One region of the Mycobacterium sp. 20KCMC460 genome, then DNA from elsewhere that is predicted to be linked to it. Evidence: predicted binding sites of a transcription regulator. Region 1 holds the regulator's gene; each other region holds the start of a gene.
What was found. The regulator LexA, encoded in region 1, represses DNA repair genes until DNA is damaged. The targets are predictions, from matches to a motif close to CGAACANNTGTTCG.
Positions count from the first base shown of each region.

Region 2: the regulator LexA is predicted to act here: its motif matches at 2,462-2,475, upstream of cofD (2-phospho-L-lactate transferase).
Region 3: the regulator LexA is predicted to act here: its motif matches at 2,806-2,819, upstream of MKCMC460_RS07120 (error-prone DNA polymerase).

Region 1 covers NZ_AP025524.1:2,459,305-2,467,249, reverse strand. The annotation lists gene sthA (Si-specific NAD(P)(+) transhydrogenase) at 1-308, shown strand, start outside; gene MKCMC460_RS11575 (proteasome assembly chaperone family protein) at 459-1,451, shown strand; gene MKCMC460_RS11570 (alpha/beta fold hydrolase) at 1,489-2,514, shown strand; gene MKCMC460_RS11565 (PhzF family phenazine biosynthesis protein) at 2,527-3,213, shown strand; gene MKCMC460_RS11560 (peroxynitrite isomerase) at 3,226-3,711, opposite strand; gene nrdR (transcriptional regulator NrdR) at 3,722-4,183, opposite strand; gene MKCMC460_RS11550 (LysM peptidoglycan-binding domain-containing protein) at 4,352-4,705, opposite strand; gene lexA (transcriptional repressor LexA) at 5,152-5,832, shown strand; gene MKCMC460_RS11540 (LGFP repeat-containing protein) at 5,853-7,945, opposite strand, start outside.
Region 2 covers NZ_AP025524.1:1,662,871-1,670,815, reverse strand. The annotation lists gene MKCMC460_RS07775 (phosphomannomutase/phosphoglucomutase) at 1-822, opposite strand, end outside; gene MKCMC460_RS07770 (DUF3499 domain-containing protein) at 897-1,385, opposite strand; gene MKCMC460_RS07765 (metallopeptidase family protein) at 1,589-1,996, shown strand; gene MKCMC460_RS07760 (WhiB family transcriptional regulator) at 2,011-2,367, opposite strand; gene cofD (2-phospho-L-lactate transferase) at 2,719-3,717, shown strand; gene MKCMC460_RS07750 (coenzyme F420-0:L-glutamate ligase) at 3,732-5,081, shown strand; gene MKCMC460_RS07745 (class I SAM-dependent methyltransferase) at 5,078-6,655, shown strand; gene MKCMC460_RS07740 (NUDIX hydrolase) at 6,652-7,197, shown strand; gene MKCMC460_RS07735 (sugar phosphate nucleotidyltransferase) at 7,179-7,945, opposite strand, start outside.
Region 3 covers NZ_AP025524.1:1,522,460-1,530,404, reverse strand. The annotation lists gene MKCMC460_RS07120 (error-prone DNA polymerase) at 1-2,792, opposite strand, end outside; gene MKCMC460_RS07115 (wax ester/triacylglycerol synthase domain-containing protein) at 3,062-4,336, shown strand; gene otsB (trehalose-phosphatase) at 4,371-5,507, shown strand; gene MKCMC460_RS07105 (NDMA-dependent alcohol dehydrogenase) at 5,497-6,603, opposite strand; gene MKCMC460_RS07100 (cytochrome P450) at 6,621-7,889, opposite strand.

The sequences.
Region 1 (7,945 bases):
ACTCGATCCCCTACGAAGTGGGAGTGTGCCGCTACCGGGAACTCGCCCGCGGACAGATCGCCGGCGACTCCTACGGCATGCTCAAGCTGCTGGTGTCCACCCGCGACCGCACGCTGCTCGGAGCGCACATCTTCGGCACCAGCGCCACCGAGATGGTCCACATCGGGCAGGCCGTCATGGGATGCGGCGGAACCGTCGACTACCTGGTCGACGCGGTGTTCAACTACCCGACGTTCTCCGAGGCCTACAAGGTCGCCGCCCTGGATGTCACGAACAAGATGCGCGCCCTCAGCCAGTTCCTGCGCTGAACGCAGCAAGCGAATAGAAATTCGCCCTGATGCGTTGATACGAGTGTCAGCAAATTCCGCTGACGCAATCGCACGTTCCACCAGCGATTGAGAGAGACTGTTTGGGGCACCCTGGATACGCCTTGAGACCCCCGAGAGGAGGCTCCACCCATGTACGAGGATGAAGCACGGTCCGACCACACGCCCGGGCAGGCGCAGGAATACCAGCCCGGGCAATCCGGCATGTATGAGCTGGAGTTCCCGGCGCCTCAACTGTCGGCGTCCGACGGCCGCGGACCGGTGCTGGTACACGCACTGGAGGGCTTCTCCGACGCCGGCCATGCGATCCGGTTGGCCGCCGCGCACCTCAAAGCGGCCCTGGACACCGAGCTGGTGGCGTCCTTTGCGATCGACGAACTGCTGGACTACCGCTCCCGCCGGCCGCTGATGACGTTCAAGACCGACCATTTCACCAAATACGACGACCCCGAGCTCAGTCTGTACGCGCTGCGCGACAGCGTCGGCACCCCGTTCCTGCTGCTGGCCGGCATGGAGCCGGACCTGAAATGGGAACGCTTCATCACCGCGGTGCGGCTGCTGTCCGAGCGGCTCGGTGTGCGACGGACCATCGGTCTGGGCACCGTCCCGATGGCCGTCCCGCACACCCGGCCCGTCACGATGACCGCACACTCCAACAACCCGGACCTCATCGGCGACTTTCAACCGTGGATCTCCGAGATCCAGGTCCCCGGAAGCGCGGCCAACCTGCTCGAATACCGCTTGGCCCAGCACGGCCACGAGGTCGTCGGATTCACCGTCCACGTCCCGCACTACCTGACCCAGACCGACTATCCCGCGGCAGCGCAGGCATTGCTCGAGCAGGTCGCCAAGACGGGCTCTCTGGAACTGCCGCTGACGGCGCTGGCCGAGGCGGCCGCCGAGATCCGGGCCAAAATCGACGAACAGGTTCGGGCGAGCGCGGAAGTCGCTCAAGTGGTGACGGCACTCGAGCGCCAGTACGATGCGTTCATCGACGCTCAGGAAAACAGGTCCTTGCTGACGCGAGACGAGGACCTGCCTAGCGGAGATGAACTCGGAGCAGAGTTCGAGCGTTTTCTGGCTCAGCAGGCCGAGAAGAAGCGTGACGACGACGACACGGGCTAACGCTGCGTGACGTCCTGACGACAACGAGGTTGGCGACATGCCCGAGCGGACGCGCAATCTTCGCCCGGTGCGGGAAGTGACATCCCCGTCGCTGCAGTACCGCACCATCCACGGCTACAAGCGGGCCTTCCGGATAGCGGGGTCCGGTCCGGCGATCCTGCTGATCCACGGCATCGGCGACAATTCGACGACCTGGGCGCCGATCCACGCCAAACTGGCTCAGCGCTTCACCGTGATCGCCCCGGACCTGTTGGGGCACGGCAAGTCCGACAAGCCGCGCGCCGACTACTCGGCCGCTGCCTACGCCAACGGCATGCGCGACCTGCTCAGCGTGCTCGACATCGAGCGGGTGACCATCGTCGGGCACTCTCTGGGCGGCGGTGTGGCGATGCAATTCGCTTACCAGTTTCCACATTTGGTCGACCGGCTGATCCTGGTGGGCGCCGGGGGCGTCACCAAGGACGTCAACATCGCGCTGCGGTTCGCGTCGCTGCCGATGGGCGCTGAAGCCTTGGCGCTGTTGCGGCTGCCGATGGTGCTGCCGGCGGTTCAGTTGCTCGGCCAGCTGGCCGGCCGCGCGCTGGGTTCGACGGCCATCGGCCGCGATCTGCCCAACATGTTGCGGATCCTGAACGACCTGCCCGAGCCGACCGCCTCGTCGGCGTTCACCCGCACGCTGCGAGCGGTGGTGGACTGGCGCGGACAGATCGTCACAATGCTGGACCGATGTTATCTGACCGAAGCCATCCCGGTGCAGATCGTCTGGGGCGAAAAGGATTCCGTGATCCCCGTCCAGCACGCCTACATGGCCCACGCCGCGATGCCCGGCTCTCGGATCGAGATATTCTCCGACGCCGGCCATTTCCCCTTCCACGACGACCCGGCCCGGTTCCTCGACGTCGTGCAGCGATTCATCGACAGCACCGTGCCCCCCGAATACGACCAGGCCGCGCTGCGGGAACTGCTTCGCTCCGGTGGCGGCGAGCGCACGATCACCGGGCCTGCCGACACCCGAGTCGCGGTGCTCAACGCCATGGGAGCCGACGAGCGCAGCGCAACCTAGGTCAGAAGCTTCATGACCGTCGACGTGACCGTGCTGCGGGTCTTCACCGACTCCGACGGCAGGTTCGGCAACCCGTTGGGGGTGGTGGACGCCGACGTGGTCGATGCCACCGAACGGCAGCGCGTCGCAACCGAATTAGGTTACAGCGAAACGGTTTTCGTCGAGATGCCGACCGCCGATTCCACTTCGGCTCAGGCCACCATCTACACACCGCTAATCGAGCTGCCCTTCGCCGGCCACCCGACCGTCGGCGCGTCGTGGTGGTTACGCGAACGCGGATTGCCGGTCAACACTCTGCAGGTGCCGGCCGGCCTGGTGCAGGTGAGCTACGAGGACGATCGCACCGCCATCGAGGCACCCGCGGAGTGGGCACCCGACTTCGCCATCCACGATCTGGAGTCACCGGACGCGGTCGTGTCCGCCGATCCCGCCGACTACTCCGACGATGTCGCGCACTACCTCTGGGCCTGGGCCGACCGGTCCGCCGGGGCTGTCCGGGCCCGGATGTTCGCCGCCAACCTGGGAGTGGCCGAGGACCAGGCAACCGGTTCGGCGGCCATGCGGCTGACCGACTACCTGAGCAGGGATCTGGTGATCACGCAGGGCAACGGATCGGTGATCGAAACCCGCTGGAGTCCGCGAACATGGGTCCGGATCGCCGGCCGCGTCACCGAAGACACTGTGCGACAGATCGATTGACGCGCACGCCGGTCAGGATTTGCGGTGTAGCACGGCCGACAGATGATGCTGCACGGGTTGACCGACCGCACCCATGCGCAGCGAATAGGACAACTGGTCGCCGTCGATTCGCAGGGAACGCCCAAGGGCGGTTACGTGTTTGGCTGTCGGCGTCAGACCGATATCGGAGGTGACCGTCTCCATTTCGATGACGTCACCGCTGACCGAGTAGTTACCGACCTCGATCTCGGTGACACCGCTGGGATGCGCCAGCACCAGCTCGAGGTGACCGCGTTGCGGCACCCGCAGATAGCCCGTTTCGGCGTGCAGCGGCTTCCCGTCGGTGACCGCCCTGGTCTTTTGCCCGTAGATCAGGAATGGCTTGCCGACGTGGGAGAACACCACCTCTTCGAGATATTCGAAGGGTTCGATCGTCGGATACTCACCGGAACCCTTTCCCGCCCAAGTACCCAGCAGCGGGGCCAGCTCGGCCAGTTCGGGGTGCAGTTCCGGCGTCACCGATGCCTGCTCAGTTGGGCGCCGACACGTTACGGTGAGCCCGCAGTGCCTCGATCTCGCGCTCGAAATCGTCTGCGGACGAGAAGGATCGGTACACCGAGGCGAAGCGCAGGTAGGCCACCTCGTCGAGGTCGCGCAGCGGACCCAGGATGGCCAGGCCAACCTCGTTACTGGGCACCTCCGGCCCGGCGGCCCGCACGGCATCTTCCACCTGCTGAGCCAGCAGGTTCAAGGCGTCATCGTCCACCTGGCGCCCCTGGCAGGCCCGCCGAACACCGCTGATGACTTTCTCGCGGCTGAACGGCTCGGTGACGCCGCTGCGCTTGACTACCGCGAGCACCGCGGTTTCCACGGTGGTGAACCGGCGTCCGCACTCCGGACAGGATCGACGACGACGAATTGCCTGGCCTTCGTCGGTTTCCCGGGAGTCGATCACTCGGGAGTCGGGATGCCGGCAGAACGGGCAATGCATGGCCGCTCCTTCGCCGCGCTGACGTTACGGGGTCCGCAGAACACCCCGAGAGTACCCGTGCGCCGCTCAGCCGGGCCAATGCGCACGCTAGGAGTAGATCCTCCTCGATCTCTGGTAGTGGAAAAGCGCTGGTGCGCTTACCTATTCAAGCTGCGGCGGCGATGGACGTCAGCCGACCGGCGCGATCAGTGTCTGCCCCGCCGAGACTGACCCCGAGTCCAGCGCGTTCAGGTCGCGGATGCGTTCGACGACGTCGTGAACGGGCGCGCCGGGAGCGACCCGGGCGGCCAGGTCCTGCAAAGACTCCCCCGGCTCGACTCGCACCACGGCCAATGCGGCAGGCATCTTGCTCGTCGACTCGGCCGAGTCACCGTTGATGATGCTGCCGAAGTTCGCCATCAGCCCCAGCCAGACGGTGATGACCCCGGCGAGGAGAGCCAGGCCGATCGTCGTCCGCACGCTGACCGGCCGGCGGTGGTGCGTGGCGGTGGACCGAACGACGCCGGTGCCGTAGTACTGCATCGGCGCACCGGCGGGTCGGGGCCGGCCCCGGCCGGACCGACCGGTTGCGCCCCGCCCGATAGGAGGGAGACTCACTGGCGGGCCTGTTGACAGGCCTGTTCAGCGGGCTCTGCGTGCTGCCGTTGCGGTGCGGACCCGCGTAGATGAGTGTCATGCCGTTCCCTCCGGTCGACTACATATCGCTCGTGTGTTCGACACTAGTCGCTCATGTGTTCGATATCCGAACATTTGAGCGAGGCGTGTCGCACGAGCAAAACGGTAGAGCACACCACCGACAGGGTTTAGTCGGTGCAACCAGCTGGTGACTGTTAAATACCCGATCCATCGGTAAGTTACACACTTGTGATTCGACGAATTTGCGCAGATCGACGCGCCCGATCCGGACCCCGACGCGCCGGTCGAACACATGTTTGATTCTTGACGCGGATGCGGTTACATTCGGAGCCATGAGCGACAGCAACGACACCTCGGGCTTGCACGCGGTCGACAACGCGCTGACTGAGCGGCAGCGCACCATCCTGGAAGTAATCCGCTCCTCGGTGACCACCCGCGGGTATCCGCCGAGCATCCGCGAGATCGGTGACGCGGTGGGCCTGACGTCGACGTCGTCAGTAGCACATCAGCTGCGCACCCTGGAGCGCAAAGGTTACCTACGCCGCGACCCGAACCGACCGCGCGCGGTTGACGTGCGCGGCGCCGATGACGCAGTGACACCGCCGGTTACCGACGTTGCCGGTTCCGACGCATTACCAGAACCCACCTTCGTCCCCGTTCTCGGACGGATCGCCGCAGGCGGTCCTATCCTCGCCGAAGAGGCCGTCGAGGACGTCTTCCCGCTGCCGCGCGAGCTGGTCGGGGAAGGGACGCTGTTCCTGCTCAAGGTTGTCGGTGAATCGATGGTCGAAGCCGCGATCTGCGACGGCGACTGGGTGGTCGTGCGTCAGCAGAACGTCGCCGACAACGGTGACATCGTGGCCGCCATGATCGACGGCGAAGCGACCGTGAAGACGTTCAAGCGGGCCGGCGGTCAGGTGTGGCTGATGCCGCACAACCCCGCGTTCGATCCCATTCCCGGTAACGACGCGATCGTGCTCGGCAAAGTCGTCACCGTTATCCGCAAGGTCTAACCCGGCGCCGGCGCGAGCGCTTAATCAGCTCGCACGAAGCCATTGGCTCGGGCAGCGTCCTCGGTGGCGAACCAGATTTCGGCCAAGGTGTCGTGGTACAGCACGCTGCTGGGCGTGTAGTACAGGCCGAACCGGGCGCTGGCCTTGATCGGATAGCCGTCCGGCGCGCGATACGGGTCATCGTCAAGCGGCAGATGGATGGTGGGACGCACTGCGGCGCTGCCCGCGGGCACTGCCACCGGCGCCTCGGCCCGCGGCGCAGCCGCATACGGCGTATCGGCCTCCGCGGTGTACCCGGCTGGCTCCGCAGCTGCATGCCGGCCCGTCCGAACCTCGGGGACGGGGGCGGCCTCCGGCGGAGACGCGAAGTCCGGCGACTCCTCGTCGGCGGGTTCGGTCTCGTCGGTTTCGGCATATGTGGATTCGGTGTAGGCGGACTCCGCAGCTGCGTTTTCGGCGAAAGCGTGTTCGGCGAAAGCGGATTCGGCAGCAGCCGATTCAGTATCGGCGGGTTCGGCGTCGGCGTAGAAGTCGTTCAGGTACTCATCGTCCGGGAAGCTCTCCGGCACATCGCTTTCCAGCGCATCCACTTCCGGCACGCCGATGCCGGGCAAGTGCGTCTGCGGCACCATGACGTCGGTTTCGAAAACTTCCGGCGTGACGGGCTCGGCGGCCGCCGGTTCCTCCACGATCAACTCGCCGGAGGCACTGCGCGTCACGATCGGAATCGGAGTGGTGCCCACCGCGTCGGGATCCTCGTCGTCGCCGAACTCCGCGAGCTCCCCCGACTCGTAACCCTCGTCGCCCACAGCCGCATATTCGGCGAATTCGTCGTCATACTCGTCGTCGAGGCGCGGCTCAGCGTCGGCAACGTCGCGATCGATGTCGCCGCCGACGTCCCGGCCGGGCTCCGCGCCGCCGACCAGCCCGCCCCGGGACCAGCTGACCCGCCCGGCCGGACCGGAGTCGGCATGCTCCTCGAACTGCTCGTCGACGGGCGGGAATCGCTCGGAACCGTAGTCGATGTCGTCGTGCCCCCAGGGCACGTCGGCGCGGGGCTCGTAGCCGGCGCCCACATCGAGTTCCGGTTCTCGTTCGTACTCGGGTACAACCTGGCCGGCGGCGCGGCGACGGCGCATGCCCACCAACACCAATACGAACATCAGCAGGAGCAGCAGCACCGGTACGGCCGCGACCAGCCACCACCAGTGGAAGGTGAACTTCTTAGCCGGCGGCGGGGACGCGGAGTTACTCGGCTGGTTCTGCCCCGCGACCTGCAGGCCGGACAGCAACGGCGCCAAGTTCGACGGATCGGTGCTGAAGGCGTTCTTGGCGCGGTTCCACGAGATCTTGCCGCCGGTGAACTTCTGCGACACCACGTCGCCGTCCATGGTCTGGTCCCCAACGGGGGCGCCGAGTTTCCCGGTGGGGCCCTTGAGCTTGTCCCACGCGGCCTTCATGGCACCGCGCACCACGAACGCGCCGTGATCGGGCGTCCAGAAGATCACCGGCTTGTCGGCGGCGGAGAATGTCGCGATCCGGCTGGCGGGCGTGATGCCGCCGTCGGCCTCATTGGCGGTGGGAAAACCCAGGTCGCTGCTGACCGGTCCCCCGACCGCCTCGTACTTCTGCAGAATCGGCCCTTCGACCGCATTGGCTCCGGTGGCCGGGCTGAAGAAAATCTTGCCGCCGTTGAAGTCCTGGACGATCCCGTCGCCGCCGATCGGATATTGACCGCCCTTCTTGGCGCCCAATGGGCCGTTCGCTCCGCCGGCGGCGCGCCAGGACATGTTGATGGCTGCCGTGGGGTCGATCGCTACCTGCAGGCCCTTGAGCTGCTCGGCCAGGGTCGCGGGATTGGTGGTGAACTCCTTGGTCTTGCGGTTCCAGGACACCTCGCCACCGGTGAACTTCTGGGAGGTCACCTCGCCGTCGTAGGTTTCGTCACCGATCGGGGCGCCCAGCACGCCGCCCGAACTGCCCAACTTGTCCCACGCCGCGTTGAGCGCGCCGCGAACCACGAACGCGCCGTGGTCGGGGGTCCAGAAGATCACCGGGTTGTCGCTGGCGGCGAAGGTGCTGACCCGGCTGTCGGGTCCGGCCAGGCCGGGAA
Region 2 (7,945 bases), 800 kb from region 1:
GGCGGCCACCAGGCTGGTGACCGTGGACGGGGAGACCGGCCGGCCGCGTTCGTCGACGACGAAGCAGCGGTCGGCGTCGCCGTCGAATGCCAGCCCGATATCGGCGCCCGTCTCACGCACGTAGTTCTGCAGGTCCACCAGGTTCGCCGGGTCCAGTGGGTTGGCCTCGTGGTTGGGGAACGTGCCGTCGAGCTCAAAGTACAAGGGCAACAACGTGATCGACTCGATTGCGCCGAGCACCGCCGGAGTGGTGTGGCCGGCCATCCCGTTGCCGGCGTCCACCGCCACCCGTAGCGGGCGCAGGCCGGCGGTATTGACCAGGGAGCGCAGAAACGCCCCGTAATCGGCCAGCACGTCCTTGTCGGTGATCGAGCCGGGCGAGCCGCGGTAGGCAGTTGGGATCCCGGCGATCAAATCTTCGCTGATGGTCGTCAAGCCGGTGTCCTTGCCGACCGGTTTGGCGCCGGCGCGGCACAGCTTGATGCCGTTGTAGGACGCCGGGTTGTGGCTGGCGGTGAACATCGCGCCCGGGCAGTCCAGCTGTCCGGAAGCGAAGTACAGCTGATCGGTGGACGCCAGACCGACGCGCACCACGTCCAGACCTTCGCCGACGACGCCGCGGGCGAACGCGGCGGCCAACGCGGGCGAACTGTCGCGCATGTCGTGCCCGATCACCACCTGCCCGGCGCCTTCGGCGCGCATCAGCCGGGCGAACGCGGCGCCGACGTCGGCGACGAACGGTTCGGTGATCTCGTCTCCGACCAGCCCACGCACGTCATATGCCTTGATGACACGGTGGACAGCCGCGGCGGGCCAAGACATGCGGGGTGCTCCTGACGACGTGAACTCTCTTGGCCGTCAGCCTATCGGCCGCCCCCGACCGTCACGGCAGGTACTTAGTCGCAAGGGTCGGGCAATACGCGCAAATGTCCGCGGCGGCGCCCGGACCGGTGTTCGGGCGGCGCGAGCAGCCCACCGCTGGGGGCGGTGGCGTGGGCTCCCGCGGTGTGCAGGTCGGCGCCGCCACCGGTGTGCGGGACGTCGTCGTACCCGTCGTATAGGTCAGCGCCCGGTACTCCGAAGCCGTTCACCACGGCACCGCCCCGAGCGGCGCCGCCCTCCCGGACCGCGTCGGCCAAGGCGACCAGATCGTCTTCGTCGGGGTTGACGGGCTCGGCATTGAGCGGCCCGGCGTGGCGGACGAGTTCCCACCCGCGGGGGGCGGTGATCCGGCCGGCATGACCGACGCACAGGTCCCAGGAATGGGGTTCCCGCGCGGTAGCGAGTGGGCCGACCACCGCTGTGGAGTCCGAGTAGACGAACGTCAGCGTTGCCACTGCATAGTGCGGACACCCGGGCCGGCAGCAGCGACGGGGTACGTTCACGATCGAAAGGCTATCGCGCGCCGCCGCCGCCGCAGCGCCGGACACGCGCAACGCGTCGGGGCACGATGTGCAACCGTTACCATCGGCGCGTGAGCGATTCCCGCGGTTCCGGCCCCAGCGGCCGGAGCGGCCGACCCTGGGTCGGGGCGGCCGGGTCATCCCGGCACCGGTCCCGGCGCCGGGGTCGCGATCCGCGCGGCCCGCTGCTGCCGCCGACGGTCCCCGGGTGGCGCAGCCGCGCCGAGCGGTTCGACATGGCGGTGCTCGAGTCCTACGAACCCATCGAGCGGCGCTGGCGCGACCGGGTGTCCGAGCTCGACGTCGCCGTCGACGAGATCCCGCGCATCGCGGCCAAAGACCCCGACAGCGTGCAGTGGCCACCGGAGGTGATCGCCGACGGCCCGATCGCGCTGGCCCGGCTGATACCGGCCGGAGTGGACGTCCGCGGCAACGCGACGCGGGCACGAATTGTGCTGTTTCGCAAGCCAATTGAGCGACGGGCGAAAGACACCGTCGAACTCGGCGACTTGCTGCACGAGATACTGGTGGCCCAGGTGGCCATCTATCTGGACGTGGAACCCTCGGTCATCGACCCGACGATCGACGACTGACTTGTGTTGGCGGGCTAGATAACTCCGCGCTTGAGGCGCCGGCGTTCGCGTTCCGACAGACCGCCCCAGATACCGAAGCGCTCGTCGTGAGCCAGCGCATACTCGAGGCACTCGTGCCTGACCTCGCAGCCGAGGCAGATCTTCTTGGCCTCGCGGGTGGAGCCGCCCTTCTCCGGGAAGAAGGCCTCCGGGTCGGTCTGCGCGCACAGCGCCTTGTCCTGCCACTGATCGGCGGGCACTTCCTCCAGCGGCTCCGGCTCGAACGCGGCCGGCGCGTCTGGAACCACACTCAGATGAGGGCGGACAGGTGCCGTCGGCATCGGCAAAGACGTCACAGCCGAACCCGGAACGGCGTGCGGTGCGCTTCCCATTACGCCCCGAAGGTACTCATAGGACATGCCTCCGCCTCCTCACTGATTGAGAATGAAATGGTTTCCCACTGTTTTGATGTACAGATACCCAATTCGAACAAGTGATCGAATCTCGGTCTGCGACACCGGAACCGGCCGGCCAACCGGGAAATGACACTGATGTGATTAGACACGGGTCGGCGATCTTGGTCAAGCACTTCGGCGCATTTCCATACCATCTCGTGATCGAATTTCGGCGATTCTGTTGCGGTCGGGCCGCGGCGTGTCGGCCACAGATTCATCACAAGTCCCTTGCGCCACAGCGGTTACCGAAACCACCATGCCACACGCACCCGGGTACTGTCCTGCGGTGTGAAGGTCACCGTTCTGGTCGGCGGCGTCGGGGGCGCCCGATTCCTACTCGGGGTGCAGCATCTGCTCGGACTCGGAGGGTTTGCTCAATCCAGGGACACCGGCCACGAATTGAGTGCCGTGGTCAACGTCGGCGACGATGCCTGGATCCACGGGGTGCGCATCTGCCCGGACCTGGACACCTGCATGTACACCCTGGGCGGCGGCGTCGACCCGGAGCGCGGCTGGGGTCACCGTGACGAAACCTGGCATGCCAAGGAGGAACTCGCGCGCTACGGCGTGCAGCCCGACTGGTTCGGCCTCGGCGACCGCGATCTGGCCACGCACCTGGTGCGCACCCAGATGCTCAACGCCGGCTACCCGCTCACCCAGATCACCGCGGCACTGTGCGACCGCTGGCAACCCGGCGCACGGTTGCTGCCCGCCAGCGACGACCGTTGCGAGACGCACGTGGTGATCACCGACCCGGACTGCGACCCAGCCTCCGCGACGCGGCGGGCGATCCACTTCCAGGAGTGGTGGGTACGGTACCGCGCCCAGGTGCCCACCCACAGCTTCGCTTTCGTCGGGGCCGAAAAAGCAAGCGCCACAACCGAAGCTCTGGCCGCAATCGCCGACGCCGACGTCGTCATGCTGGCGCCGTCCAATCCGGTGGTCAGCGTCGGCGCCATCCTGGCCGTGCCCGGCATCCGGGCCGCGCTGCGAGCGGCCCCGGCCCCCGTCGTCGGCTACTCCCCCATCATCGGCGGAAAGCCGTTGCGCGGCATGGCCGATGCCTGCCTGACGGTGATCGGGGTCCAGTCCACCGCCCAAGCCGTCGGCCAGCACTACGGCGCCCGCAGCGGCACCGGGATCCTGGACTACTGGCTGGTCCACGACGGCGACCACGCCGAGATCGACGGCGTGACGACACGTTCCGTCCCGCTGCTGATGACCGATCCGGCCGCGACGGCCGAGATGGTGCGCGCCGGCCTCGAGATTGCGGGCGTGACCGGGTGAACGGGCACCCGGCCCTGCCGCCGACGGGCGAACACGGAACCGCTGCCGCGATCGAAATCCTGCCCGTCGCCGGGCTTCCCGAGTTCCGGCCGGGCGACGACCTGGCTGCTGCCGTGTCCGCCGCCGCACCCTGGCTGCGTGACGGCGACGTGGTGGTGGTCACCAGCAAGGTGGTGTCCAAGTGCGAAGGCCGGCTGGTGCCGGCACCGTCGGATCCGGAGCGCCGAGACGCGTTGCGCCGCAAGCTGGTCGACGACGAGGCGGTACGCGTCCTGGCCCGCAAGGAGCGCACCTTGATCACCGAGAACCGGCTCGGTCTGGTGCAGGCCGCGGCCGGGGTGGACGGATCCAACGTCGGGCGTAAGGAATTGGCGTTACTGCCGGTGGACCCGGACGGCAGCGCCGCGACCCTGCGGTCGGCCCTGCGGGAGCGGCTCGGCGTCGAGGTTGCCGTGGTCATCACCGACACCATGGGCCGGGCCTGGCGCAACGGTCAGATCGACGCCGCCGTCGGCAGCGCGGGTCTGGCTGTGCTGCACAACTATTCCGGCGCGGTGGACCGGCACGGCAACGACCTGGTGGTCACCGAGATCGCCATCGCCGACGAAGTCGCCGCCGCGGCCGACCTGGTCAAGGGCAAGCTGACCGCGATGCCGGTCGCCGTGGTGCGCGGACTCGAGCCGACCGACGACGGCTCCACGGCCCGGGATCTGGTACGCCCCGGCACCGAGGACCTGTTCTGGCTCGGCACCGCCGAGGCACTGGACCTGGGCCGGCGCCAAGCCCAGTTGACCCGACGATCCGTGCGGCGGTTCAGCACCCAGCCGGTACCGCCCGAGCTCGTCGAGGCCGCCGTCGCCGAAGCACTCACCGCGCCGGCCCCGCACCACACCCGGCCGGTGCGGTTCGTCTGGGTGCAGTCCGAGCAGACCCGCACCCGGCTGCTGGACCGGATGAAAGACCAGTGGCGCCGCGACCTGCGTGCCGACGGCCGACCCGCCGATGCTGTCGAGCGCCGCGTCGCCCGCGGCCGAATCCTTTACGACGCAACCGAAGTCGTCATACCCTTCCTGGTCCCCGACGGCGCGCACCACTACCCGGACGCGGCGCGCACCGCCGCCGAGCACACCATGTTCACCGTCGCGGTGGGTGCTGCCGTACAGGCCCTGCTGGTCGCGCTGGCGGTGCGCGGGGTGGGCAGTTGCTGGATCGGGTCGACGATCTTCGCCGCCGACCTGGTCCGCGACGAGTTGGGACTGCCCGCCGACTGGGAACCGCTGGGCGCCGTGGCGATCGGCTACCCCGCCGAGCCGGCCGGGCTGCGGGAGCCGGTCGACGCAGCGGACCTGCTGATCCGCAGATGAGGACGTTCGCCGGGAAGACCCCGGCCTCGCCCGACAAGGTGCGCGGCGGCTACTACACCCCGGAGCCGATCGCCCGATTCCTGGCCGGATGGGTGGTGCAGGCGGGGCCCCGGGTGCTGGAGCCCTCCTGCGGCGACGGCCGGATCCTGCGCGAGCTCGCCGCGCTCACCGAGCAGGCCCACGGCGTGGAACTCGTCGCCGAGGAGGCGGCCAAGGCACGGCAGTTCGCACCCGTCGACGACGCCGACCTGTTCGCCTGGTCCGCAACGATGCCGGGTGCCGGCTGGGACGGCGTCGCCGGCAACCCGCCCTACATCCGGTTCGGCAACTGGCCCACCGATCAACGGGCGGCCGCCTTGCAATTCATGTGTCGTCAGGGGCTGCGGCCCACCAAGCTGACCAACGCGTGGGTGCCGTTCGTGGTGGCCGCCACCGCCCTGGTCCGCGACGGCGGCCGGGTGGGGTTGGTGCTGCCCGCCGAGCTGCTGCAGGTCGGCTACGCCGCGCAGCTACGCGACTTCCTGGTGCGCCGGTATCGGGAGATCACCCTGGTCAGCTTCCGCCGGCTCGTTTTCGCCGGCGCGCTGCAGGAGGTGGTGCTGTTCTGCGGGGTCGTCGGCGCCGGGCCGGCGCACATCCGCACCGTCGAGCTGTCCGACTCGGACGCACTGGCCGCCGCCGATCTGGGCGTACCGGCGGCTCCCGCGCTGCTGCACGACACCGAGAAGTGGACCAAGTACTTCCTGGACCCGGCGGCGATCCGGACGCTGCGCGACCTCGCGTGCAGCCCGGCCTTGACCCGGCTGGGCCGGGTCGCCGAAGTGGACGTGGGCATCGTGACGGGCCGCAACAGCTTCTTCACCTTCACCGACGCCCAGGCCCGCGAACTCGGGCTGACCCACCACTGTGTCCCGCTGGTCTCGCGCAGCGCGCAGCTGTCCGGTCTGCACTACGACATCGACTGTCGCAGTGGCGATGTCGCCAACGGGCAGCGGACCTGGCTGCTGAACGCCCCGGCGCAACCCGCCGACACCGCGCTGGTCGCGCACATCGAGGCCGGCGAGGCCGCCGGCGTCCACCTGGGCTACAAGTGCTCGCTGCGCAAGCCGTGGTGGACCACCCCGTCGCTGTGGAACCCCGATCTGTTCCTGTTGCGCCAGATTCATCAGGCGCCCCGGCTGACCGTCAACGCGGCCGCGGCGACCAGCACCGACACCGTGCACCGGGTGCGGGTCGTCCCGGGCGTGGACCCCACGGCGCTGGCCGCGGCGTTCCACAACAGTGCGACGTTCGCCTTCGCCGAGACCATGGGCCGCAGTTACGGCGGCGGCATCCTGGAACTCGAACCCGGCGAGGCCGAACGGCTGCCCGTCCCGCCACCCGGGTATGCCGGTTCCGGCCTGGCCGACGACGTCGATCTGCTGTTGCGGGCCAACGAGATCGAGAAGGCGCTGGACCTGGTGGACCGCCGGGTGCTGATCGAGGGGTTGGGCCTGTCGCCGGCGGTGGTGGCGGACTGCCGCGCAGCGTGGATCGCCCTGCGCGACCGTCGCATCGGACGGAGGGGCCGATGACGCTGCGGGAATCGGTGATCGCGCTGCTGTCCGAATGGCAGGCGCCGGATGCCGGCCAGGACGCGTTGCGCCAGGCGGTGCTGGGCTTCGTGCTGGCCCGCGACGACGCCTGCCGCCGGGCCTGCGAACCGGGCCACATCACCGCCTCGACCCTGGTGCTCGACCACCGGGGCGAGCGGGTGCTGCTCACCCTGCACCCGCGACTGCGCCGCTGGGTCCAGCTGGGCGGGCACTGCGAGGACGAGGACGCCGACATCCTGGCCGCCGCGCTGCGCGAGGCCGTCGAGGAATCCGGCATCCCCGACCTGCGGCTGAACCCGGGACTGGTTGCCGTGCACGTCCATGCGCTGACCTGCTCGCTGGGCGTACCGACCCGGCATCTGGATCTGCAGTTCGTCGCGCACGCCCCGGCCGGCGCACAGATCGCGATCAGCGACGAGTCCGACGACCTGCGCTGGTGGCCGGCCGGGGCGCTACCCGAGGGCACCGACCACGCGCTGGAGCACCTGGTGCGGCGGGCGGTTCAGACATCCGAGGAGTAGCGGATGCCGCCGTCGGGAATCGAGACCCCCGGCCACACCCGGGCGCCGCGCAGCAGTTCGCAGCGGGCGCCGATGTCGGCGCCGTCGCCGATCACGCCGTCGCGGATCAGCGCCCGCGGACCGATCCGGGCGCCGAAGCCGATGATCGAGCGTTCGATCACGCTGCCCGCCTCGACCTTGACGCCGTCGAAGATCACCGCCCCGTCCAGCCGCACCCCGGGCCCGATCTCGGCGCCGCGGCCGACGACGGTGCCACCGATCAGCAGCGCACCCGGCGCCACCGCGGCGCCGTCGTGCACCAATTGCTCACCCCGGTGACCGTGCAGCGCCGGTGACGGCGCGATCCCCCGGACCAGATCCGCCGATCCGCGCACGAAGTCCTCGGGTGTGCCCATGTCGCGCCAATACGTCGCGTCGACGTACCCGCAGACCTTCACCGTCGGGTCCGACAGCAGCGCCGGGAACACCTCCCGCTCGACGGAGACCTCACGCCCGCGCGGGATCCGGTCGATGATGTCGCGGGCGAAGACGTAGCAGCCGGCGTTGATCTGGTCGGTCGGCGGATCCTGCGTCTTCTCCAGAAACGCGGTGACCCGGCCCTCGCTGTCGGTGGGCACGCAGCCGAACGCCCGCGGGTCACTCACCCGCACCAGGTGCAGCGTGACGTCGGCCTGGCGGTCGCGATGGAAATCGAGCAGCTGGCCCAGGTCCGCCCCGGAGAGCACGTCGCCGTTGAACACCATCACGG
Region 3 (7,945 bases), 940 kb from region 1:
AGCGCCTGCCGCCGCGACATCTGAAAACAGCCCAGCGCCCCGGCCGTCGCCAACGCCTCGGTCTGCGGCACGGAGAGCTGCAGGCGGGTCGTCAGGTCCAGCAGAGAAACGAACGGGCCGTTGACTTTTCGCTCCTCGACCAGTTCCTCGGCCAGGTCGTCGCCGATATGGCGCACCGCGCCCAGGCCGAGGCGCACCTCGGTCCCGGCGTTCTCCAGCGTCGCGGAAGCCAGGCTGGCGTTCACGCATGGGCCGTGCACCAGCACGCCGTGCCGGCGCGCGTCGGCGACCAGCGATTGCGGCGAATAGAAGCCCATCGGCTGGGCACGCAACAAGGCAGCGCAGAACGCCGCGGGGTGGTGCAGCTTGAACCACGACGAGTAGAACACCAGCGATGCGAACGACAGCGCGTGGCTCTCGGGGAAACCGAAGTTGGCGAACGCATGCAGCTTCTCGTAGATCCGGTCGATCACCTCGTCAGGGGCGCCGTGCAGAGTGCGCATGCCTTCGTAGAATCGGCCGCGCAGTCGTTGCATACGTTCGGTCGAGCGCTTGGACCCCATGGCACGGCGCAGCTGGTCGGCCTCGGCCGCGGAGAAGCCGGCGCAGTCGACCGCGAGTTGCATCAGTTGTTCCTGGAAAAGCGGCACCCCCAACGTCTTCTGCAGCGCCGACTCCATCGACGGATGGTCGTATGCGACGGGATCCAGTCCGTTGCGCCGCCGGATGTAGGGGTGCACCGACCCGCCCTGGATGGGCCCGGGCCGGATCAGCGCCACCTCCACCACCAGGTCGTAGAAGACCCGGGGCCGCAGCCGCGGCAGGGTGGCCATCTGCGCGCGCGACTCCACCTGGAACACCCCGACCGAATCGGCCCGCTGCAGCATCTCGTACACCGCGGGTTCGGACAGGTCGAGCCGGGCGAAGTCCACCTCGATACCCTTGTGCTCGGCGACCAGGTCCCGCGCATAGTGCAGCGCCGACAGCATGCCCAGGCCCAGCAGGTCGAACTTCACCAAACCGATTGCGGCGCAGTCGTCTTTGTCCCATTGCAGGACACTGCGGTTCTCCATGCGGGCCCATTCCACCGGGCACACGTCGGCGATCGGACGGTCGCAGATAACCATGCCCCCGGAATGAATGCCCATGTGCCGCGGCAGATTCCGGATCTGATTCGCCAAATCCACCACCTGCTCGGGGATGCCTTCGATATCGGAAGGCTGCCCCGACCAATGGTTGATCTGCTTACTCCACGCATCCTGCTGCCCTTGCGAAAAACCCAGGGCTCGGGCCATGTCGCGCACCGCGCTGCGGGCGCGGTAGGTGATGACGTTGGCGACCTGGGCGGCGTAGTCGCGACCGTACTTGTCGTAGACGTATTGGATCACCTTCTCGCGCTGATCGGACTCGATGTCGATGTCGATGTCGGGTGGCCCGTCGCGGGCGGGCGACAGAAATCGCTCGAACAGCAAGTCGTTGGCGATCGGGTCGACGGCGGTGACACCCAGGGCGTAGCAGACCGCGGAGTTGGCGGCCGATCCCCTGCCCTGGCACAGGATGTCGTTGTCGCGACAGAACCGGGTGATGTCGTGCACCACCAAGAAGTAGCCCGGAAATTGCAGTTGGGCAATGACTTTCAACTCGTGCTCGATCTGGATGTACGCCTTGCGTGCCCGCTCAACAGGCCCGTAGCGGTCGGCGGCACCTCTCATGGTCAGCGCCCGCAGCCAGCTGTCCTCGGTATACCCGTCGGGTACGTCGAACGGCGGCAGCTGCGGCGCGATGAGCGCCAGGCCGAACGCGCACTGCTCACCGAGTTCGGCGGCCGCGGTCACCGCTTCGGGGTGCTGCGCGAACAGCCGGGCCATCTCCTGCCCGGAGCGCAGATGCGACCCGCCCAGCGGGGCCAGCCATCCGGCGGCGGCATCCAGGGATTGGCGGGCCCTGATCGCACCCATCGCCATGGCCAGCCGGCGGCGCGACGGATGGGCGAAGTGCGCACCGGTGGTGGCCACGACACCGACCCCGAACTGCGGGGCCAACCCGGCCAGCATCGCGTTGCGCTCGTCGTCGAGCGGCTGGCCGTGGTGGGTCAGTTCGACACTCACCCGTTGCGCGCCGAACCGGTCCACCAGGTTGGCCAGGGCACGGCGCGCCGCGTCGGGCCCGCCATCGTAAAGCGCTTGGCGCACAGCACCTTTCCGGCATCCGGTGAGAATGTGCCAGTGGCCGCCGGCAGCTTCGGTCAGCGCGTCGAGGTCGTAGCGCAGCGTGCCCTTCTGACCCCCGGCAAGATGCGCCGCAGCCAGCTGCCGGGACAACCGTCGGTACCCTTCCGGGCCGCGAGCCAGCACCAACAGATGCGGGCCCGGCGGGTCCGGCTGTTCGGTGCGGGCCTGGCAGCTCAACGAGAGTTCGGCACCGAACACCGTGCGTACATCCAGTTCAATGGCGGCTTCGGCGAACCGCACCGCCCCGTACAGGCCGTCGTGATCGGTCAGCGCCAGCGCACGCAGATCCAGCCGGGCGGCCTCCTCGACCAGTTCCTCCGGCGTACTGGCCCCGTCGAGGAAGCTGTACGCCGAATGCGCATGCAATTCGGCGTATGCGACGGCGGAGCGGACCCGTTGCCCGTCCGGTTTTGCTTTATATGAGCCGCGTGTGTGTGACAGCGGCCCATCCAGGGACGGATCGGGCGGTCCGGTAGGTGCCGGCCCGCCGGCATGGCGCGGCTTGCTGTCGAGAACCCGCTCCATTTCCGCCCAACTCGGCGGACCGTGATACCAACCCATGACCCGATGTTATCGAACATTTGTTCGACTGTCGAATGGCCGCCCGCTCCCGCCTGCTGCCGGGGACCCGCGGCCGGAACATCTTTTGAACGTTGCCGAAACAATTTGCGAACAACAGCTCTCGGTAAGCCATCTGCGCAGTTAAACGCATCTTTATCCAGAAAACACACTGTTAACCTGCCAGGCCTACCGATGCGGCCGCCCCAGACCGATACTGGTACAACTTGAAAAAGCAGGCGGGGCCGGGGGCGAGGGGCTGGGGGCAGGGCATGGCGCAACTGACGACGACGGACGCGGGACCCTGGGGGAATCCCGGACCAGACCGGCACGCGAGCATGGCGATGGGAGCCGCCGCCGTCGTCGCGGGGCCGGCTCCCGGCAACGACCGAATCGCGACTTTGCTGGCCGAACGCTTTGAGCCGGGATTCGAACCGGCCCGGCATGTGCAGCGGGTGGCGCTGCCGCAACCCGGCGACGACGCCGACTTGTTCCGCGCCATCGCCCACGCCTTGGAGCGCCCCCTCGACCCGGCCCGCCCGTTGTGGGAGTGCTGGATCATCGAGGGACTGCGGGGCAATCGCTGGGCGATCTTGATCAAAGCCCACCACGGCATGACGCCGGCCGCCCGTCTACTCGCCCAGCTCTGCGACGGTAGTGGCGACGATGCTTTTACCAATGCCGTTGCCCTGAAACAGGTTTCACCGTTGGCCCGGGAAAGCTGGCCCAGTACCCTGCTGCGCGCTCCGTTGAACGTCGCCAAGGCCGCGGCCCGGGCCGTCAGCGACGCGACGAGCGGACTCGCCGCCGCGGTCGGCACCCTGGCGACGTTGACCTCGCCGGTCGGCTCGCAGAACACGCTGCGGCATTACCGCACGGTCCGGGTCTCCCGCACCACCGCCGAAAGCGTGGCCCGCAAGCTCGGGGTCGGTCTCGACGACGTCGCGCTGGCAGCGGTCACCGAGGGCTTCCGAACCGTACTCGCAGACCGCGGCGAGCAGCCGCGAGCCGATTCACTGCGCACTGTGGGATCCGCACTGTCGCAGCTGCCGGTGCATCTTCACGACCCCGTCATGCAACTGCGGGCGGTTCACCATGCCACCACGCAAGGCCTCCCGGCGCCAGCCGAATACTCTCCACTTGCCTTGTGCAATAAAGTGATTCAGGCATTCACCGGCACGTCACGCAACGATGTGGTGACACTGGCCACCCATGGGCGGGGGCCGCGGCAACCGCTGACGCTGATGGGCAGGCAGGTCGCAGAGTTGCTGCCGATCCCGCCGACCGCCCCCGAGCTCAGCACCGGGGTCGCGGTGCTCGGCTACGGCGACGAGTTGGTGTTCGGCCTGACCGCCGACTACGACGGCGCAGCCGTGCTGGAGCAACTCGCCACGGGCATCGAAGCGGGTATCGCCCATCTGGCGGCACTCACCCAGGACTCGGTCGTACTGTTCGAACGACGGCGCAGGCGGCCCGCCCGGCCCCTGTCCAACGGCGCGGCCCGGTGGCGGCCGTCGGCGCAGCCGGTGCGAGCGCGCCGCCCCTGAGCCCGAAGCTGGCCCACCGTGAGAGGGTGGGTCCATGTCGGTCACCATCGATCCGCGACGAATCGACGCAGTCCTGTTCGACGCGGCGCTAAAGCCCACCGAGACGATCGAGGAGCGGCTGCGCGAGATCCGCGTCCAAACCGCCCAGTTCACCTCCGATGACCCCGCCCTCGAGATAGCCGAACAGTTGGGTGTGCGCGCGGGGCGCTGCGCCGTCGTCGCGGCAGACGCCTCCGGTGCCGACGCCGCCCGCGCAGCCGGATTCGCGTTGGTGATCCGGGTCGGCGGCGACTCCGGCGGCGCGGACGCGGCGGTCACCGATCCCGGCGACATCGGCGTCCGCACCGGGGACAAGCGCATCTCCGAGCTGCCCGATGCGCTGCGCACACTGGGCCGGGTCAGCGGTTCACCGGCGGTGTTCTTCGACTTCGACGGCACCCTGTCGGAGATCGTGAACGACCCCGACGCGGCCAGGCCCGCCCCCGGGGTTTCCGACGCGCTGCAACGGCTGGCGGCGCGCTGCCCGGTGGCGATCCTCAGCGGTCGCGACCTTGCCGACGTGTCCAAACGCGTTGGCCTGCCGGGCATCTGGTACGCCGGCAGTCACGGCTTCGAGCTCACTGCGCCGGACGGCACCCACCACCAGAACGACGAAGCTGCGGCCGCCGTACCGGTACTGGAGCAGGCCGCCGCCGAACTCCGCGAACAACTCGGCCCCATACCGGGGGTTGTGGTGGAGCACAAACGGTTCGGTGTGGCGGTGCACTACCGCAACGCCGCGCGGGATCGGGTCGGTGAGGTGTCCGCGGCGGTGCGTACCGCCGGCCGGCGCGACGCGCTGCGGGTGACGACGGGGCGCGAAGTCATCGAGCTACGCCCAGATCTGGATTGGGACAAGGGAAAAACCCTGCGCTGGGTAATGGAGCACCTGGGATCGGGAAAGGGTCCGTTGGTGCCGATCTACCTCGGTGACGACATCACCGACGAGGACGCCTTCGATGCGGTCCGCGCTGACGGCGTGCCGATCATGGTGCGCCACAACGATGACGGCGACCGTGCCACCGCCGCCGAATACGCCTTGGAAAACCCGGCCGCTGTCGCCGAGTTCATCCTCAGACTGGCAGGTCAACTCGAAACCAGCTCGACACCGGGCAGCGTTTCTAGAACCTGATCAACCCCCGCAGGTTGCGGCCGCTGTGCAGATCCTCGTAACCCTGGTTGAGCTCGTCGAGCTGGTACTCACGGGTGATCAGCTCGTCGAGTTTGAGCCGGCCGGCTCGATACAGCTCCAGCATCCGGTAGATGTCGACGCGGGGACTCGAGGAGCCGAATAGGCAACCGCGAACCTGCTTTTCGTACAGGGTGAGGTCGAACAGCGACATGTCAACGACGGTATCCGTCGGGTGCGGGATGGCGGTCATCACCACCCGCCCCCGTTTGCCGACCAGGCTCAGTGCCTGCGCGACGTAGGCGCCCTCGGCGCTGTCGGTGGTGACCACACAAACATCGGCCATCTCACCGCGGGTCATCTCGGCGACGAGCGCCTGCGCCTCGGCGACGTCGGCCGTGACATGTGTCGCACCGAACCGCAGCGACTGCTCCCGCTTGAACGCCACCGGGTCCAGCGCGACCACGTAACGCGCGCCGGCGATCGACGCGCCCTGCACCGCGTTGATGCCCAGGCCACCGACTCCCATCACCACCACCGTCTCACCGTCGCGCACCTCGCCGGTGCGCACCGCGGCTCCGTAGCCGGTCGTGACACCACAACCGACCAGGGCCGCCTTGTCCAGCGGAATGTCCTTGTCCACCTTGACCACCGAGGCGATCGGCACCACGGTGTACTCGGAAAACGTTCCCAGCACGCACATTTGGCCGATGTCATGCCCGCGGCCGTGGAATCGGAAGGTGCCGTCGAGTTGCGGGCCGGCCATGATGGCGGCCCCGTACTCACACAAGTTGGCCATGCCCTTGGCGCAGGCGCGGCAGCGCCCGCAGGCCGGGATGAAGCTGAGCACCACGTGGTCACCCGCCTCGACCTCGCTGACTCCCGGCCCCACCTCGACGACGACGCCGGCGCCCTCGTGCCCGCCGACCACCGGCAGGTTCATCGGCATGTCCCCGGTGACCAGGTGATCGTCGGAGTGGCACAGTCCGCTGGCCACGAGTTTGACCAGCACTTCGCGTTCCTTGGGCCCGTCGAGTTCGAGCTCTTCGACTTCCCACTTCTGGTGCAGTCCCCACAGGACAGCGGCTTTGGTTCTCATGCGATCTTCCTTCCAGCTCAGCGCTGCTCGGGTGTCCAGGTGGCGGGCAGGCTGTTGATGCCGTTGATGAAGTTGGCCACCTGGAAATGCGGCTCGGGCGCGGAAATGTCGGGGATGCGGGTGTAGACCTCGGTCAGCAGTGAGCGCAGCATGGTGCGCGCCAGTGCCGCGCCCAGGCAGAAGTGCGGGCCGCCGCCACCGAACGCGATGTGCGGGTTGGGGTTGCGGAAGATGTCGAATTCGAACGGGTTGTGGAAGACGTCCTCGTCACGGTTACCCGAGATGTACCAGAGCACCACCTTGTCGCCGGCTTTGATGTCCGAGCCGCGCAGGGTGATGTCCCGGGTGGCGGTGCGCCGCATGTGCAGCAGGGGCGAAGCCCACCGCAGGACTTCCTCGACGGCCAGGTCCACCCGGCCCTCGACGTCGGCGACCAGCAGGTCGCGCTGTTCGGGGAACTTGGAGAAGGCGTGGATCGCCTGGGCGGAGGCGTGCCGGGTGGTGTCGTTGGCGGCCACGGCGAGCAGGGTGAAGAAAGCCTTGAGCTCGTCGTCGCTCATTTTCTCGCCGTCGAATTCGGCCTGCACCATCCAGCTGACCAGGTCGTCGGCCGGGTGTGCCCGCCGTTCGGGAATCAGCACCGATGCGGTCTCGTGCAGGTCCAGCACCGCGCCGGCGAACAATTCCAGAGCGGTGCGGTCGCCGCGCACCTCGGGGTCGGTCCAGCCGAGCAGCCGTTGCGCGGCGCTGATCGTCTTCTCGTGGACCTCGCCGGGCGGCAGCCCGAAGAAGCTGGCGAAGATGCGGGCGGGCAGCTTGACCGACACCAGTTCCACGAAATCGCCTTCGCCCAGGTGGGACATCTCGGAGATCAAGTCGCGGGCGTGACCCTGGATCCAGCCCTGCAGCCGACGCAGGTTGCGCGGTTTGAATGCATCCATGGTGATGCCACGCAGCTGGGTGTGCCGCGGTGCATCCATCGCGATGAAGGACTGCGCGATGTGGATCATCTCCGGCGGGAAATCCTCCATGGTGATGCCCTGGGCGGAGGAAAAGATCTCCGGATGACGGCTGGCGAAGCGGATGTCCTCCTGCTTTGTCAGCGACCAGAAACCCTTGGTGTTCTGTTCGGCCGGCAGCAGGTCGGAGTCGGCGGGCCGGCTCCACGGCACGGGGTTCTCCCGGCGCAACACCGCGAAGGCTTCGTCACGCTCCTCGTGCGGGCGCGCCCAGAAGTCCTTGTCGCTCAGGTCGATGTTTCGGTAGGTCGGGGTGGCGGTCGTCATTGCGGGTCCTTTCAGGCTGTGGCCAGTCTTGGTCACCGGGCCGCGCGAAAGTGGAG